Regions from separate parts of the Marinococcus halophilus genome, predicted to be linked through region 2. Evidence: riboswitches for the same ligand, from Rfam matches in the RefSeq annotation. Region 2 holds a riboswitch; the other holds the start of a gene.
The links. Region 2 has a riboswitch for glycine ahead of B5066_RS13300 (serine dehydratase beta chain). Riboswitches for the same ligand answer to the same signal wherever they lie in the genome.

Region 1: it holds a riboswitch for glycine, as region 2 does, so the genes downstream of both, gcvT (glycine cleavage system aminomethyltransferase GcvT) here and B5066_RS13300 (serine dehydratase beta chain) in region 2, are expected to answer to the same signal.

Annotation. Positions count from the first base shown of each region.
Region 1 is NZ_FVZD01000006.1:1,852,796-1,860,628, reverse strand. Features, by position in the region: gene B5066_RS15490 (3D domain-containing protein) at 1-423, opposite strand, end outside; gene B5066_RS15485 (DUF2513 domain-containing protein) at 959-1,321, opposite strand; gene B5066_RS15480 (hypothetical protein) at 1,950-2,282, opposite strand; gene B5066_RS15475 (metal-dependent hydrolase) at 2,438-2,911, shown strand; gene B5066_RS15470 (CapA family protein) at 3,005-4,117, shown strand; gene B5066_RS15465 (MBL fold metallo-hydrolase) at 4,227-4,868, opposite strand; glycine riboswitch at 5,062-5,150, shown strand; glycine riboswitch at 5,154-5,240, shown strand; gene gcvT (glycine cleavage system aminomethyltransferase GcvT) at 5,324-6,430, shown strand; gene gcvPA (aminomethyl-transferring glycine dehydrogenase subunit GcvPA) at 6,449-7,810, shown strand; gene gcvPB (aminomethyl-transferring glycine dehydrogenase subunit GcvPB) at 7,797-7,833, shown strand, end outside.
Region 2 is NZ_FVZD01000006.1:1,425,357-1,433,189, forward strand. Features, by position in the region: gene B5066_RS13265 (Lrp/AsnC family transcriptional regulator) at 1-236, shown strand, start outside; gene B5066_RS13270 (MarR family winged helix-turn-helix transcriptional regulator) at 405-842, shown strand; gene B5066_RS13275 (pirin family protein) at 976-1,842, shown strand; gene B5066_RS13280 (nitroreductase family protein) at 1,884-2,459, shown strand; gene B5066_RS16820 (hypothetical protein) at 2,510-2,647, opposite strand; gene B5066_RS13285 (universal stress protein) at 2,910-3,392, shown strand; gene sdaAA (L-serine ammonia-lyase, iron-sulfur-dependent, subunit alpha) at 3,975-4,859, opposite strand; gene B5066_RS13300 (serine dehydratase beta chain) at 4,856-5,353, opposite strand; glycine riboswitch at 5,432-5,508, opposite strand; glycine riboswitch at 5,512-5,619, opposite strand; gene B5066_RS13305 (SulP family inorganic anion transporter) at 5,882-7,615, shown strand.

The DNA of each region.
Region 1 (7,833 bases), 430 kb from region 2:
CTCTCCGCCGGAAGTGTCTTTAGAGCTGCTGCTTTCAGAAGTGGAGGCAGATTCTACTGCTTCCTTGCCGCTGCCGTCCGCTTCAGAGCTTTCTACAGCCTCATTTTCACTGGAACTGCTGGAGCTTTCCCCATAAAGTGCTGCTTTTGTATTTGGCCCGATGATACCATCGACCGTAAGACCTTCGTCAGCCTGAAAATCACGAACAGCAGCTGCAGTGATTGAACCGAAAATTCCGTCCACTTCGTAATCGTAGTACCCTTTATCGTCGAGTACAGACTGGGCTTCGGATACGGAATCATTGGAATCGCCCTGAACAAGCAGACTGTCTGATGCGTCACTTACCGCTGGTGCTGCAAAAGCTAAAGCTGTACCAAGAACTGCGCCGCCGATCCAATGTGAAGCTTTCGTAGTTTTCATCATAATTAAAAAATTCCTCCTCAGAGAGTATAAAAATTTTTATTTGTAAGTATTTAATGTTAATGAATGTGAGCAAATAAGTTTTGAGATACGTATGGTGAATTAGCCTGTCGCATGTTTGTAAATTTAACTTGAAGCAGAAAAACTTTCAAGTTAAATAGGACGAATGTAATGCAAACGTAACAAGGTTAAGCATTCTGAAATATATGAAAAATTATGTGTAATATTAAAAAACCCTTATTAATAAAGAGATAAAAAGTATTTTCCTAAGTCATATTTCCAATAACGCGAACGTAATGTTACAAATTAAAATAGCGAAAAAAACAGTATGATTTTAATTGAGCAAGAAGAATGTACCAATTTTTCAGTGGGTAATAGAATTAAAAAATTGTGGAAGGTAAATCAGCAAAGAAAGGGAGGTGAAAGCATTTGCCAGGGCATACAAATGAAAAAAGCCCTCTGATAAACCAGGGGGCTTAAAGAGAGCTATGTGAGAAAACCTGAAACATAAGAAATTAGTTGTGATTAATTCTGCCTGTCAATCATTGCTTAAATGCTGGTAGAGCGTAGTTTTAAGTAGGTCAGTCAAAACGGTCAGAGGGATATTGGACATTGACCAGCCCTTTTCCATGGCTTTTTCCTGAGTTCTGTTCCAAATATCCTCATCCTCGGCCACATCAATGAAATCATGGCCGGCAAAAGTGATTTTAATATTGTGATAGCTTGTTACCTGCTTGCTTAACGTTTTGTGGCGGGTAGCCTCAATCAGGCCTCCTTCGGTGAGCAAATACATGTAATAATCGGTTTCTTCGTTTTTGGATGTCAGGCTGAAGCCGGGTTTTTGCTCCTTCAAGTCAATCAACAGCTTCCTGATTGCTTCCATATCTCTTTCCATCACCATTTTATCTTCCACCTTTTTTATACTTACTGAAATTATAATATTGGGACCGGGATAAATGCCAGAAAAGATTTATGCATTCGAACGCAGCGAAGAGATAAATCATTACTCTTCGTGGGTGTGATAAAAAAAGAAGCCGGGGCGCCGGCTTCTTTTCCGAATACTTAATTCCAGACGTCTTCGGCAAGAGAAACGACGTGGCGTACTTTCGCCCATTGCTCTTCTTCTGTAAAAATATTACCTTCTTCGGCAGAAGCAAAACCTCACTGCGGGCTTAAACCGGGTTGTTCAAGCGACGTATATTTTTCAGCTTCCTGCAGTAACGGCCCATAATGCTTCGGCGCTTAATTCACCATCTGAATACCGTTACCGGGCTTTTTAAGTCGCTCCGGACGAAGGAAACTCCCAGCATGTTCCGCTCGAAACGGTGCTTGCGTTAAACTACCCACTCCTCTGTAATATGTAGAAATTTAAAATTCGACAGGAAAAACAAAAAGGCCCCGCTTTTTCTGTCTACTCACCTATTAATAGTATATGGAAGCAGGTAACGGTTTGTCTATACAAACCATTGGCCGTATGCTGTGCTTAGGCAAGAATAAAAGACGGATTTGGTTTTTTTATATAGTCTCCATTAACGGCGCCGCTGAAAAATAACGACTGCTTCGCCAGACTCATTTGTATGAGAAACAGTACTATAAGCGGAAAACAAACGATAAAGGCCGTTAAATCCTTTTAATTTAATGACAAAAGCTATATCTTTTAAGGACATTTTTTCCCCGGTAAGAGCAAAAATAGCTTTTTTCGGGCGAAAGCTGTTGTCCATTTTATCAGCTGAGTGCTTATCGATGTGCTGAAAAACCAGAATGGTTTTCAACTGGCTGGCAAAGTCTCCTTCAGCCTTCATTGCCTCAACTTTTTTCTTTCTCGCCCGGTTGAGTGCAGAAGGTTTTTCCACGGGAATCATTATAAATCACTCCTGAAAATAAATTGTGTGCTTTTCTTTTCATACCCTGACAGCTGTATAATCCAACATGGTTAATTAGAGCACCCCGGATAAAGTTTATGAAAATAAAAAACCGTGAATAAAACAATCATCTCCAGCAGAAAGAAGGACCGCCTGTGATTGAAATTTTAATTGAACATGTACCAAGCACACTGCTTCACCTGCTGACTGGTGCAGCGATAATGTATATATTTTACGGAAGCCCGTGGTTAACCAGTTCAGATCGCCTGAAAATCATGGCATTCGGGGCGATAGTACTAGTGCCTGATATTCCAAAATTATTTGGCAACTATATCTTTCATACGCTTTTAACAATGCCGTTTATTGCTGCGGCGCTCGCTGCAGTTGTTCGCCCTGCCTTGGGTGGAGGATTTCCTAAAGCCTGGGCAGCTGCGTTTGTTACGCTGGGGGCGGGCTCTATGCTGATTGACTTTCTTGGAAATGGCACCCAGCTTTTATACCCTGTGGCCACGAAAAACTTTTCCTATCCGTTGCTTACACAGGAATGGTGGGTGATTGTACCGCTATTATGTATTTTGGGAATACTAATTATCCGTGGAAGAAAAAACGTTTCTCCCCGGCAGCCATGAAAAGCTATGAAACCCCTTCAATTTCTATGAAGATATTAGTAAACTTATAGTATATTTCGACTAGTAATTCTATTTGAATGAAAAGAGGGACTCATGCGAAAATTTTATGCAGGCATAACTGTTGGTTTTATTGTTCTGAGCGGCTGCAGCACCGGAGAAGAATCAGCGCATGAAAACGAAAATTCAGAGACACAAAAAGAGACTGAAAGACAGGAGCAAACACAGGAAGATGAGAGCGTCACGGTTGGAGCAGCTGGGGATGTGCTGCTGCATGGACGCGTATATAAAAGGATGGAAGAAGACGGAGAGTATGACTTCACGCCGGCGTTGAAGGCAGTTACGCCCATGCTTAAGGAACCGGATTATATGATTGTGAACCAGGAATCGATCCCTGGCGGGGAAGAGCTCGGCTTGTCAGCTTATCCTTCTTTTAACAGCCCGTACGCGATTGTAGATGATCTTCAGGATGCCGGAGTGGACATGCTTTCCGGGGCCAATAACCATACACTCGACCGCGGAATGGAAGCTGTAAATAACGCGATTAATCATTATGAGCAGATTGGCATGGACTACGTAGGGGTGTATAAAGACGAAGAGGATGCAGAACGCAAGCGTATCGTAAACGTGAAAGACGTTGATATTGGTTTTCTATCTTATACGTATGGGTTGAACGGCATTTCGATTCCGGAGGAGCACGATTATGTCGTTCAGAAAATTGATAAGGAACAAATACAGGAAGACGTTGAAGCGATGAGAGATGAATCGGATGTTGTGGTAGTGAATATGCACTGGGGAAGTGAATACGAAAGACTCCCCAATGAAGAACAGAAAGAACTGGCTCAGTTTCTTGCAGATCTGGAAGTGGACGTAGTTCTTGGCCACCATCCTCACGTGCTTCAGCCGATGGAATGGGTGGAGGGCGAAGAAGGCAATGAGACGCTGGTTTATTATTCGCTTGGTAATTTTTATTCCGGGCAGGATATGGACTATACCGATACAGGCGGCATTGCAACATTCGATATAGAAAAAGACGGGGAAAAAATAAACATAACGAACCCAAACGTTGACTTTACTCAGGTAGTTCCGGGCCCTGAAGACCAATATACGGTAAAACCGATGGCTGAAGCAGAGCACCCGGCTGAAGGCGGAGAAACGGAACAAGAGCTGCATGAACACGTATATCAATGGATTGAAGAAGCAGAGTAACGGGCATCTTAGTATTCAGATGAAAACAGGTAGCCGGGCTCAAGATAATTTCAAACACTGTAATATATTATAAAAGGACCTCTGTTTAAAAACAGGGGTCCTTATCACATTATGCACCAAACCCATTAATAAACGGATTGGAATTCATTTCGGTTTCGATATCTGTAAAGGGGCCATGGCCGCAGGCTACAACCGTATTTTCAGGAAGGTCAAGCAGCTGCTCGTGTATGGAGGCTAACAGTGTATCCATATCGCCGCCGTAGAGATCGGTCCGGCCAACCCCGCCTGAAAACAACACGTCACCAGAAAATACTGTGTTAGTTTCTTTATGCCAATAGGAAACACTTCCCGGGGAATGCCCCGGTGTGTGAAGCCATTGAAATTCAAAACCGCCAAATTGAAGCCTTCCTTCTGACTGCAGCAAGTGATCGGCAGGCTTCGTGGTAAATGCAGCCTCTGGCATCATACGGCCCGAACCGTTTTTCTGAGGGTCTTCAAGCCAGTCACTTTCCTGTTCGTGAAGATAAACCGGGATATTGTATGCTTCCCGAGCAGTATCAAGCGCCCCAATATGATCAAAATGGGCGTGTGTTAACAGAATTGCTACGGGGTGAAGCTCGTTTTCCTGGAGAAAGGTGAGCAATTTATCGGCATCACCGGCCGGGTCAATAATAACAGCGTTTTTATCATTATCGTACAGAACATAGCAGTTTGTCTGCAGTGGTCCAAGCGGTAGCTGTTTCCAGTTCATAGTTTCCCTCCAATTAGTATACTGTCTTTAGTATAAACAATATTTTTCCCGGAAGAAATAACCGATCTGCACATACATACGAATAATTAATATGGTTTTATTGAAAATGTTCGGTTTCATTTTTTTTAGCATTGGTTTTTATATGAATTAATGATAAAATATGAGCAAATAAGAACGTACATATAATGCGCGGATGATGGTAAGGGGAGAGACTGCCAGGCAGCGCCGAAGGAGCAAACCGTAACAGGTGAATCTCTCAGGCAAACAGACTCTTACTGGACGCTCCTCTGGAGAGCGCTTCTTTTGAAGCCACCCACGAAGACACTCTTTCTGCATTGCGGAAAGGAGAAACTTTCTGGTTATAGGACAGAGCTTCCATAATTCATGGGAGCTCTGTCTTTTTTGTTTTTTACTGTTTTGATTTTTCAGAAAAATAATTAAACGAGGTGATTTCTTTGGCAGAACTAAAACGAACTCCGCTGTATTCAGTGTATGAAAAATACGGAGCTAAAACTGTCGATTTTGGTGGTTGGGAAATGGCAGTTCAGTTTTCGGGCATCAAAAGCGAACACGAAGCGGTTCGTACAAAAGCCGGCCTGTTCGACGTCTCCCATATGGGCGAGGCGATCGTAGAGGGTCCAGGGGCTGCTGATTTTCTGCAGTACATGCTCACAAATAACATAAAAAACCTGGAGCCCGGCAAAGCGCTGTACACCGCTATGTGCTATGAAAATGGCGGCACAGTTGACGACCTGCTCGTGTACCAGCTCGAAGAAGAAAAATACATGCTTGTTTTAAACGCAGCCAATATTGAGAAGGACCTCGAATGGCTTCGCCGGCACGGGACGGAAAACGTAAGCATCACGGATATCTCAGAAAGGACAGCATTAATTGCGGTGCAGGGCCCGGAGGCGGAAACGATACTGCAGAAAGTAACCGACGCATCTCTTTCAGAAATACTGCCTTTTCGATTTGCTGCCAGTGCTTCTATCGGAGAAACAGGAAACGTTCTTATATCAAGAACTGGCTATACCGGTGAGGACGGATTTGAATTATACTGCCGCTCCGGGGATGCGCTTTACTGCTGGGAGACTATTATGGAAGCTGGAAAAAGCAGAGGCATTGTCCCTTGTGGACTTGGCGCAAGGGATACCCTGAGGTTTGAAGCGAAGCTGCCTTTGTATGGACAGGAACTGAGTGCAGATATCACCCCGCTTGAAGCCGGCATCGGCTTTTGTGTAAAGCTGAAGCAAGAAAATGATTTTATCGGAAAAGAAGCTTTAAAGGAACAAAAAGAAGCAGGACTGAAACGCAAGCTGGTCGGTATTGAAATGGTCGATAAGGCGATACCCCGTCCGGGATACGGCGTACGAAATGATGACGGAGCAGAAATAGGATGGATCACGACAGGTACCCAGTCCCCGACGCTCAAAAAAAACGTAGGACTCGCACTTTTAAATGCCGAATGGAGCAACCTGGATCAGGCGGTAGCGGTGGATGTGCGTGGAAAAGCCAAGCGGGCGAAAGTGGCAGCTGTGCCTTTTTACAAACGGAAAAAATAATACGAGGAGGCGTCAAAAATGGATTATCGCTATTTGCCGGTCACTGGTGAAGATAAAGAAGAAATGCTCAAAACAATTGGCGTGGATGCCATCGATGAATTATTTGAAGATGTGCCGGAAAATATTCGCTTTGCCGGAGAAATGGATCTGCCAAAGGCTCTTGGGGAAACGGACCTTCTAAAGGAAATGAAACGCCTTAGTGACAGGAACGCTAACGTGCAGGACTGTGTATCCTATCTCGGAGCAGGGGTGTACGAGCATTATATACCAACGGTCGTCGACCACGTGCTACGGCGTTCAGAATTTTATACGGCGTATACTCCGTACCAGCCTGAAATTTCGCAGGGCGAGCTGCAGGCAATATTTGAATTTCAAACGATGATCAGTGAACTTACGGGAATGGATATCGCTAATTCGTCAATGTATGACGGGCCAACAGCGCTTGCTGAAGCAGCGCTGATGGCTGCGAGTGAGAACAGAGGGAAACGGCGGACCATTGTAGTATCAGAAACCATCCATCCTGAAGCGCTCGATGTATTGAAAACCTATGCGGCAGGCCCCGGCCTTACAGTGAAAATTGTTCCTGAAAAAGATGGCCGCACGGATCTGGATAAGCTTGAAAAGACGATCGATGCTGATACCGCAGGAGTAATTGTACAATACCCGAACTTCTACGGAACCATTGAAGATTTAGCGGCTGTAAGACAGGCAGCCGACAAAGAAAATTCTTTAATGATTGTTTCTGCTAACCCTCTGTCCCTGGGCATACTGACGCCCCCTGGACACTTTGGGGCGGATATTGTTGCGGGAGACGCCCAGCCGCTTGGCATCCCGATGCAGTTTGGCGGACCGCACTGTGGTTTTTTCGCGACTACCAAAAAACACATTCGAAAAGTTCCCGGACGGCTTGTCGGGCAGACTGAAGATGAAGACGGAAGCCGCGGCTACGTACTGACCCTCCAGGCAAGAGAGCAGCACATCCGCCGGGATAAAGCGACCTCCAACATTTGCTCGAACCAGGCTCTGAATGCGTTGGCGGCTTCTGTAGCGATGACAGCTCTCGGTAAAAAAGGTTTGAGGGAAACAGCAGAACGAAATATTAAAGGTACTCACTTTTTAAAGCAGCTGCTAAAGCAAAAAGGAATACAGGTGGTCCACGAATCACCGTCGTTTAATGAATTTGTCATCAATCTCGGCCGGCCGGCATCGGAGGTAAATGAACAATTATTTCAGCATGGAATCATTGGCGGTTATGATTTAGGGGAGGTTTCAGCGGATAAAAAAGGCCAGATGCTCGTATGTGTGACCGAACTTCGGACAAGAGAACAGCTTGAAACCTTTGCCGACCAATTGGAGGTGCTTGTACATGAAACAGCCTAACCAGCCATTAATTTTTGAACAGA
Region 2 (7,833 bases):
TTCACCAGACGCAGCAGATAAACGAGCTCGAGCGCCACTTATCGGCGATGCCGGAGGTCATGGAGTGCTACTGCATGACCGGGGCGTTTGATTATATGCTCAAAACCATCCACCGTGACCGTAAGGAGCTGGAGGCGTTTATCCGGGAGTTAAACCAGCTCGGAGTGGCCCAGCTGCAGACAAGCATTGTTCTTCGGGAAGTGAAAGCTTCTACAGTGCTTCCGCTTCGCAAGTAAATCCGGCAGAAGGCCTTTACCGATTTATTCAAAAACATGCAGGTTTCCGGCCGGCGTTCACCCGTAAAGTGGACGGTATACATGGCGCAGCGTCACGAAGAAATAGAAGCTATTGCTGAAAAATAAGTAAACACGATTCAATCCATCAGCGCAACGGAGGAAGTTCATATGCATACCGAAGATTTTATCAGTATTATGATTCACCAGACCGATTTGAAATTAACCAGCTTTATAAAAGAAGAGCTGCGGGTGTTTAACCTCACCCCCGAGCAGAATCTCATTATGATGCTCCTCTGGGAGGAGGACGGGCGTACGCAGAACGACATCGCCCGGAAGCTGCAGAAGGACAAAACGAATGTGGCCCGGATGGCTTCCCAGCTCGAGAAAAAGCAGTTCGTGCGCCGCGCCGCGGGCACCCAAGACCAGCGGGCGGTGCAGCTGTTTATGACAGACGAAGGCAGGGAGCTGCAGGAAAAGGTGCGTCCGGCAGCGGAGCGGTTCAACGCTGCGGTAACAAAGGGCATCAGCCGAAACGAGCTGACAGCGCTTGAACAGACGCTTGCTAAAATAAATAAAAACGTTTCCGAAAGTCTGCGGGAGGAATAGAAAGACCGCTGAGTAGATTCTTTGCAGGACAAAAAGATATATGTTGTACTAAAGAAGCAGGACAGATGAAGTAAATATATTTTTTTCAGGAAATAGTTGCTATGCATACTAAATTCAAAAAGGAGTGCTGTTGATGGAACGTAACCAGGACCTGTTTCAACGCCGGATTCGTGATAAGTGGACGGTGCAGTACGAAGAATTCGGTTTTCCCTCCATCCAAAAGGGATGGGTGCTGCCGGTGGACCGGTGGAAAGAATTTGATCCGTTCATTTTAATGGCCGAAGATTGGTTTAAGAAGGGTACTTTTCCCGATCATCCGCACCGGGGATTTCAGACGGTCACTTACGTGGTGGATGGACGGCTCGAGCATATTGATAACGGCGGCGGCCGCGATATTCTCGAGCCCGGTGATGTGCAGTATATGAATGCCGGGTGGGCCGCGAGGCATGCCGAAGACGGGGTGGAAAATGACATTGCCCATACGCTGCAGCTGTGGCTGAACCTTCCCAAAGACAAACGAAACACGGAAACCATTTACCAGAACGTATACGGGGAAGAAGCTCCGACCGTACAAATTGATGGCGGGTATTTAAAAATCTTTTCTGGAAGCATTGCTGGTGAAGATGGGCCGCTGGACTCCCTTGTGCCCATCACGTTAACCGAAATTAATTTATCGGAGGGCGCTGAATACGTGCATCACCTGCCGGAAAATCACAATGCCTTTATATATACGCTCTCCGGCAGTGCTGACGTTGCAGACGGAACCGTCAATAAGCACGATGTGGCGACGCTCACTTTCGAGGAAGACGGGGACCCGCAAGCCCTGTCTACGCTACGGATTAAATCAAACAAACGACGCACGAGACTGCTCGTGTATTCCGGCGAGCCGATCGGGGAGGAAATTGTGCCCTACGGTCCGTTTGTGATGAGCAGCATGGACGAAATCAAGCAGGCGTACCGGGACTTCCATCAGGGAAAATTCGGACCGCCGGCAGAATAAACTGGCGTAAGCAGCATTTAAAACGAAGGAGATGAAGCAGGATGGACGTGCTGACAGCCATTCATTCACGTCGCAGCAATGGGCTCGTTACAGAAACCGTGGTGCCTGAGGAAGTTATCACGAAAGTACTGGAAGCCGGGACCTGGGCTCCGTCGCATCATAAAACAGAGCCGTGGCGGTATTTCGTCATGACCGGAGACGGCCGCAGGCAGCTGGGAGAAACGATGGCTGCCATTGCCGCGGAAGGGATGACGCCGGCAGAAAGGGAAGAGAAACAGCAGAATCTTGAGAAGCAAAAAGACAAGGCGCTGCGGGCGCCGGTGGTGATCGCCGTGGCGGCCGAGCCTTCAAGGGAAGAGCGGGTAGAGACACTCGAAGAGTACGGAGCAGTCTATGCGTCAATACAAAACATGCTGCTTGCCGCTCATGCGCTTGGCCTGGGGGCGTTCTGGCGCACGGGAGCCCACTGCTATCACCCGAAAATGAATGCCCTGTTCGGGCTCGGTGAACAGGCAAAGGTGCTCGGGCTGATCTACCTCGGCTATCCGCTGCGGGACATGAAAGAAGGCAGACGGAGGCCAGTAGAACAGGTGACCACCTGGATTACGGAAAAATAATGGTTCATACAAGAAGCCAGGGAGCGGAATAATACCGCTCCCTGGCTTTGTTATTTTTCATCATGTTTTTTATTCAGCTGCTGGCGCAGGTTCAAACGCTGCTGCACATACTCCCGCAGAGAAATTTCCTTTTGGATCCACTGCTGTTTTAACGCATTAAGCTGGTTTAAAAGGTGATGTTTATTCATACGTTCCTCCTGCAACAAGGTTTCATGGGTAGCTCTATCCGGTTCCCGTTTGTTTCAAACCTCAAATTACGTGTGAAAATGGTGAAAAGAAAACTTTTGTAGTTTGAACATCAAATCCGCCTGGGAATACGGCAAGAAATACAAGCCGATGCGGCGGAAATGTCAGGAATCCATAAGCCTGCAACATAAGCCAAAAAGTACCGGTCAGGGAAACCTGCGTGCTTTTTGGCTTTTATTATAAAATATAAGAAGGTGAAATGGAATGAAAAATTATACTCATATCCTGGCTGCCCTTGATGTGCTCAATAATCCGAGTGTTGATGCCTTTGATGAAGCCTGCCGCGTTGCTGTCAAACATGAAGCCGATTTAACCCTGGCCTATGTGTTTCATTATAATGAATATTCGTCGCTTGGCTGGATGGATCCGATTGGGATCAAACGACTGTACGCAGAGGCCGAGTACCAGCTCGAAGCGTATCGAAAAAACGCCAAAGAAAAAGGTGTATCCAAAGTTAAATCCGTGCTGGACAATGGCGTGCCCAAAAAGCGACTGGTGAACCAGCTGTGTGAAAGGATTGAACCAGATCTTATCGTCGTCGGCCAGTCCGGTGGGAATGCGCTCGAGCAGGTCATGCAGGGGAACACTGTCACGAAAGCAGTGCAAAAGCATGCCCCGTGCGATGTGCACGTGGTCGACCGGGCGATTGCCTCCATTCAGCGGGCTCATGCAACTCCGCTCCAATAATCCAAAAACGCTCCGGAGATTTTGAAAATCAGCCGGAGCGTTTTACGTGCATTTATAAATTATAATGGTTTTTCTCGTCCCATTTTTGTTAAATATCGGAAGGTCACTAACGGTGGTAATAATGAGTTCCTCATTGCGGAAGGAGTTTAAACTATTAAGCAGTTCGTCCTCCGAACAAAAATAAACGGGTTCCTGGCTGCCAAAGCGTGAACGGATATCAGCAGCCGTGCCTATGTATACCTGATTTTTGGGGCGTTGAAGTACATATGCAAAATGGTCGATGGAAATGACCTCCTTCGAAAAGACGTATAGCAAGAATAGCACGGCGGCAGGGAAACAAAAAGCAGAATGCTCACAAACGGCGGAAAAGTACAATAATTTCATTTTTAACAACTGGAGGCGTCACCTGCTGCGGAACTTTGGATTATAGAAACAGAGAACTCCTAATACGAAGGCGGAGAAAGCGATGGCCCAATACATAAATATAATGCTGATGAGAGTGAGAGTACCGAACCAGATTTGAAAAAAGCGGCGTTCGTTCATAGCTGCACCTCATTTGGTTAAATGATATCGTTTTAGGGATTAAAAAGTACAGGGACGCTGATACAGCCGTTCGGCGGCTTCTCTGCCTGTTTTGGTCTGGGCGAGTCCTCCCTCGGCGGTTTCTTTCAGGCTGCCGGGCATGTCCCTGCCGATGGTATGCATCGTCTGGATCACTTCGTCACAGGGAATGCGGCTGGTAATGCCGGCTAATGCCATATCAGCTGCTGAAAAGGCTATGGAGGTGCCGATCACGTTTCTTTTTACGCACGGCACCTCGACAAGCCCGGCAACCGGGTCGCACACGAGGCCGAGCAGTGACTTCATTGCCATGGTCGTCGCGTGGGAAACCTGCTCCGGTGACCCCTGCTGCAGTTCTGTAATCGTTCCCGCCGCCATAGCCGTCGCTGACCCGATTTCCGCCTGGCAGCCGCCGGCCGCTCCGGAAATGAAGGCATGGTTCGCAAAAACGTAGCCGATGGCGCTCGCTGCGAACAGTCCCATTGTCAGTTTCTCATCGTCCATGCCGCGGTTGTCCTGAAGAGAGACCATCACTCCAGGCAGAATGCCTGCAGAGCCTGCCGTAGGAGTTGCTACAATAAGGCCCATTTTGGCATTGCTTTCCGACGTTGCCATTGCGGCTTCCATCGCCGTGCTGATAACTGGTCCTGATAGTGGGGCGGTATGCTGGTTATACTGATGCATGCGGTAGGCATCGCCTCCTGAGAGCCTGCTTTCCGTTTCCGCGAGGTCACCCAGCCCCTCCCGGACGGCCTGCTTCATTACCTGCAGCCGTTCCTGCATGCGCCCGAAAATTTGCCCGCGGGACGAACCGGAGCGATCCACTTCACGGCGGAGCATCCACTCGCCGATACTAATGTCCTGAGCCATACATTCCTGCACAATACTTTCAATCGTGTCTTTCATCTAGATGTAGCCTCCTTTTTGATCCGGGCGGCGATGGATAAAATCTCCGAGCCTGTGCCCAAATTAATGCTGGTATGATATCCGTTAATTTCATAAATATAGGCTACACCGCCGCCAATGGATGCGCCGGTGACATGGACCGTCTCTGTGGCGGAAGCGGCCTGTAAATAAACAGTATTGGGGTGGCAGCCGCTGGGGATGTTCGTGCAGAACCGGAAGTCGTAACGAAGATTGCTGTCCTTTGCCAGGGCGTAGGCATTCCGGACATTGGTATCGTGTGCGGACAATCCGAGCAGGCCGCCGAGGACAGCTTTATCCGAGCCGTGGCCCTGATAGGTGGAGGCGAGAGAGCCGTAGAATGTGATTGTCACGTCAGTGACGTCTCCCAGCCAGTCATGCACGAATTTTCCAATCGATACCACCCCGGCAGTATGGGAGCTCGAAGGACCGACCATCACCGGGCCGATAATGTCAAAGCAGCTGTCAAACTCCATAGCAATTCCTCCATATTCAAGATTGAAAGCGATTACAAAAAAGAAAAAAAGACAGAGAAGCGGCCTGGGGCGCCGTTTCTCTGTCTGTGAGCCTGAAAGATTTCATTCTTAAAAAAGAATTTTCTTCTTCGGCAGGTAGTATACCTTCTCCAGAGGTGCATCCTGTACTGGTCCTGGTACCTGAGAGTTTTTCCTTTCCGGCTGATGGAGAGGATTGCTCCTTCGGTGCTGTAAAATACGTTTACAGGCTCTCCCAATACATTCATCTGCGAAACCAATATTTGTGTTAATTTCAGTTTAAACATCCCTGCTGGAAAAGTAAACCTATTTTTGACAGCCGGATCTTAGCAATATACTGGAGAGAATCGGTGTAGAAAGGACTAAAGCAGGCGTACAGCTGTATTTAAGCCGTGAGTCAAAAAAATATAGTGCGGGCTTTTCTTTTAGGCCGTTATGGTTCATGATTTTAGAAGAGAGATTTAATCGCCGTACTGTTTGTGAGTTCACGGAGAAAGAAGGAAAGGATTTATGCCTGGGAAAATAAAAGATATATTAATTATGCCGCAGGATTATAATAATCAGTCGCTGAAAAAGGATATGGCTGCGGGATTTACCATCTTTGTTATGATTGTCCCGCAGGGGATGGCCTATGCCGTGCTTGCCGGCCTGCCGCCGGTCATGGGGCTGTATGCCTCTCTGCTTCCACTCATTCTTTATGCGCTGTTTGGCACGTCAAAGCATCTGGCCATCGGCCCGGTAGCGATGGCATCCATTCTTGTGTTTTCCGGCGTATCCCTGTATGCAGATCCGTCGACGCCGGAATACGTGGGGCTTGTGCTGCTGCTGACGGTAATGGTCGGAGTGATGCAGGTCTCTCTTGGCCTGTTGAATGCCGCTGCGTTTGTAAAGTTTATTTCCCCGAATGTGATCAGCGGGTTCACGTCGGCAGTGGCGATTGCAATCGGCATGAGCCAGCTTGGCCAGTTTATGGGCATCAGCGTAGGCAGCCAGACACAGATTATTCCGCTGCTGCGGGATGTGATCGTGCATCTGCCGCAGATACATATCCCGACCCTGCTTGTAGGAATAGCCAGTCTTCTAGTGCTGATCGGGGGCCGGAAAGCAAAACGGAATTTACCGGTTTCCCTCATCGTCGTCGTGCTGAGTATTGCGGCGGTGGCGCTTTTCCGGCTCGATAACCAGGGAGTAAGCGTCGTCGGAAGGGTGCCGCAGGGACTCCCGGATTTTACCATTCCGGGCTTTAACCTGGCGGACATACAGGTGCTGGTCCCGACCGCGCTCACCATTGCGCTGATCGCGATGATGGAGACGCTTGCGATTACGAAAACGCTGAGTGATAAAAATGATTCCGGTATTAACCTGAATAAAGAAATCCGGGCGATCGGGTATGCCAATATAGCCGGGCCGTTTTTTTCCTCCTATGCGGTGACCGGCAGCTTTTCAAGAAGTGCGGTCAGCTACCGGTCGGGAGCGGCCTCCCAGGCGGCGATGATTATTACCGCAGCCGGTGTGCTGGTGACGCTTCTCTTTTTCACGTCTTTATTTTACTATCTGCCGTATGCGGTGCTTGCAGCGATTATTCTCGTTTCGGTCAGCGGCCTGATTAATATCCGGTCGTTAAAGGACGCCTTTCGCGTAAAGCCGGAGGACGGCTGGGTGTGGATCGTGACATTTGCTGCGACGCTTCTCGTCGGCATTCAGTGGGGGTTGTTAATCGGGATTGGCTTTTCCATCCTGCTGCTTTTGCGCCATATTTCCCGCCCGAATATTGTCGAAATCGGCTACGAGGAGGACACCCACAGCTATCTGGATCTGCAGCGGTTTCCGCACGCAAAGCGGGTGCCGGGCACGGTGCTCGTGCGGGCGGATACGCGCATTCATTTTTCGAATGTCGGCTATTTCGTGAAAATGGTTGAAAAAACGATTCAGGACCGCCGCAAAACGGAAGGCGGAGGGCTGAAGGCCGCGATTGACATGTCCGGGGTGAATGACATTGATACCACGGGCATCGGCGCTCTGGAACAGATTATTGAAATGTTCCGGAGGGACCCGGGTGTGCAGGTATGGTTTGTGGAGCTGAAAGGCCCGGTCCGGGATCTGCTGCTGCGGGCCGGCTGGCAGGAAAAATACCCGGAAACGATTAAATACCAGACCCTTGAAGGTTTTCTGGAGCACGAAAGAAACGTACCGTTTAAGCCTCCCGAGGAGCCGAAGCAGGATTCCTGGGACTATATGATTTAACAAGCAGACTGGCGCCGGCTGAATTTCTCAGCCGGCGTTGGTTATATCCGGCTGCCAACAGAAAAAGCTTGGGAAAAGCCTTTATGACAGGGTATATAACTACGTACCTTAAATTTAAAAAATTCGGAATAATCGTTTAAACCATAGACAGCTTGGGTAAAAGTGAGTAGATTTCCTAAAGGAGGTAACAGCATTGAGTAAAGACCGCAATAACGAAC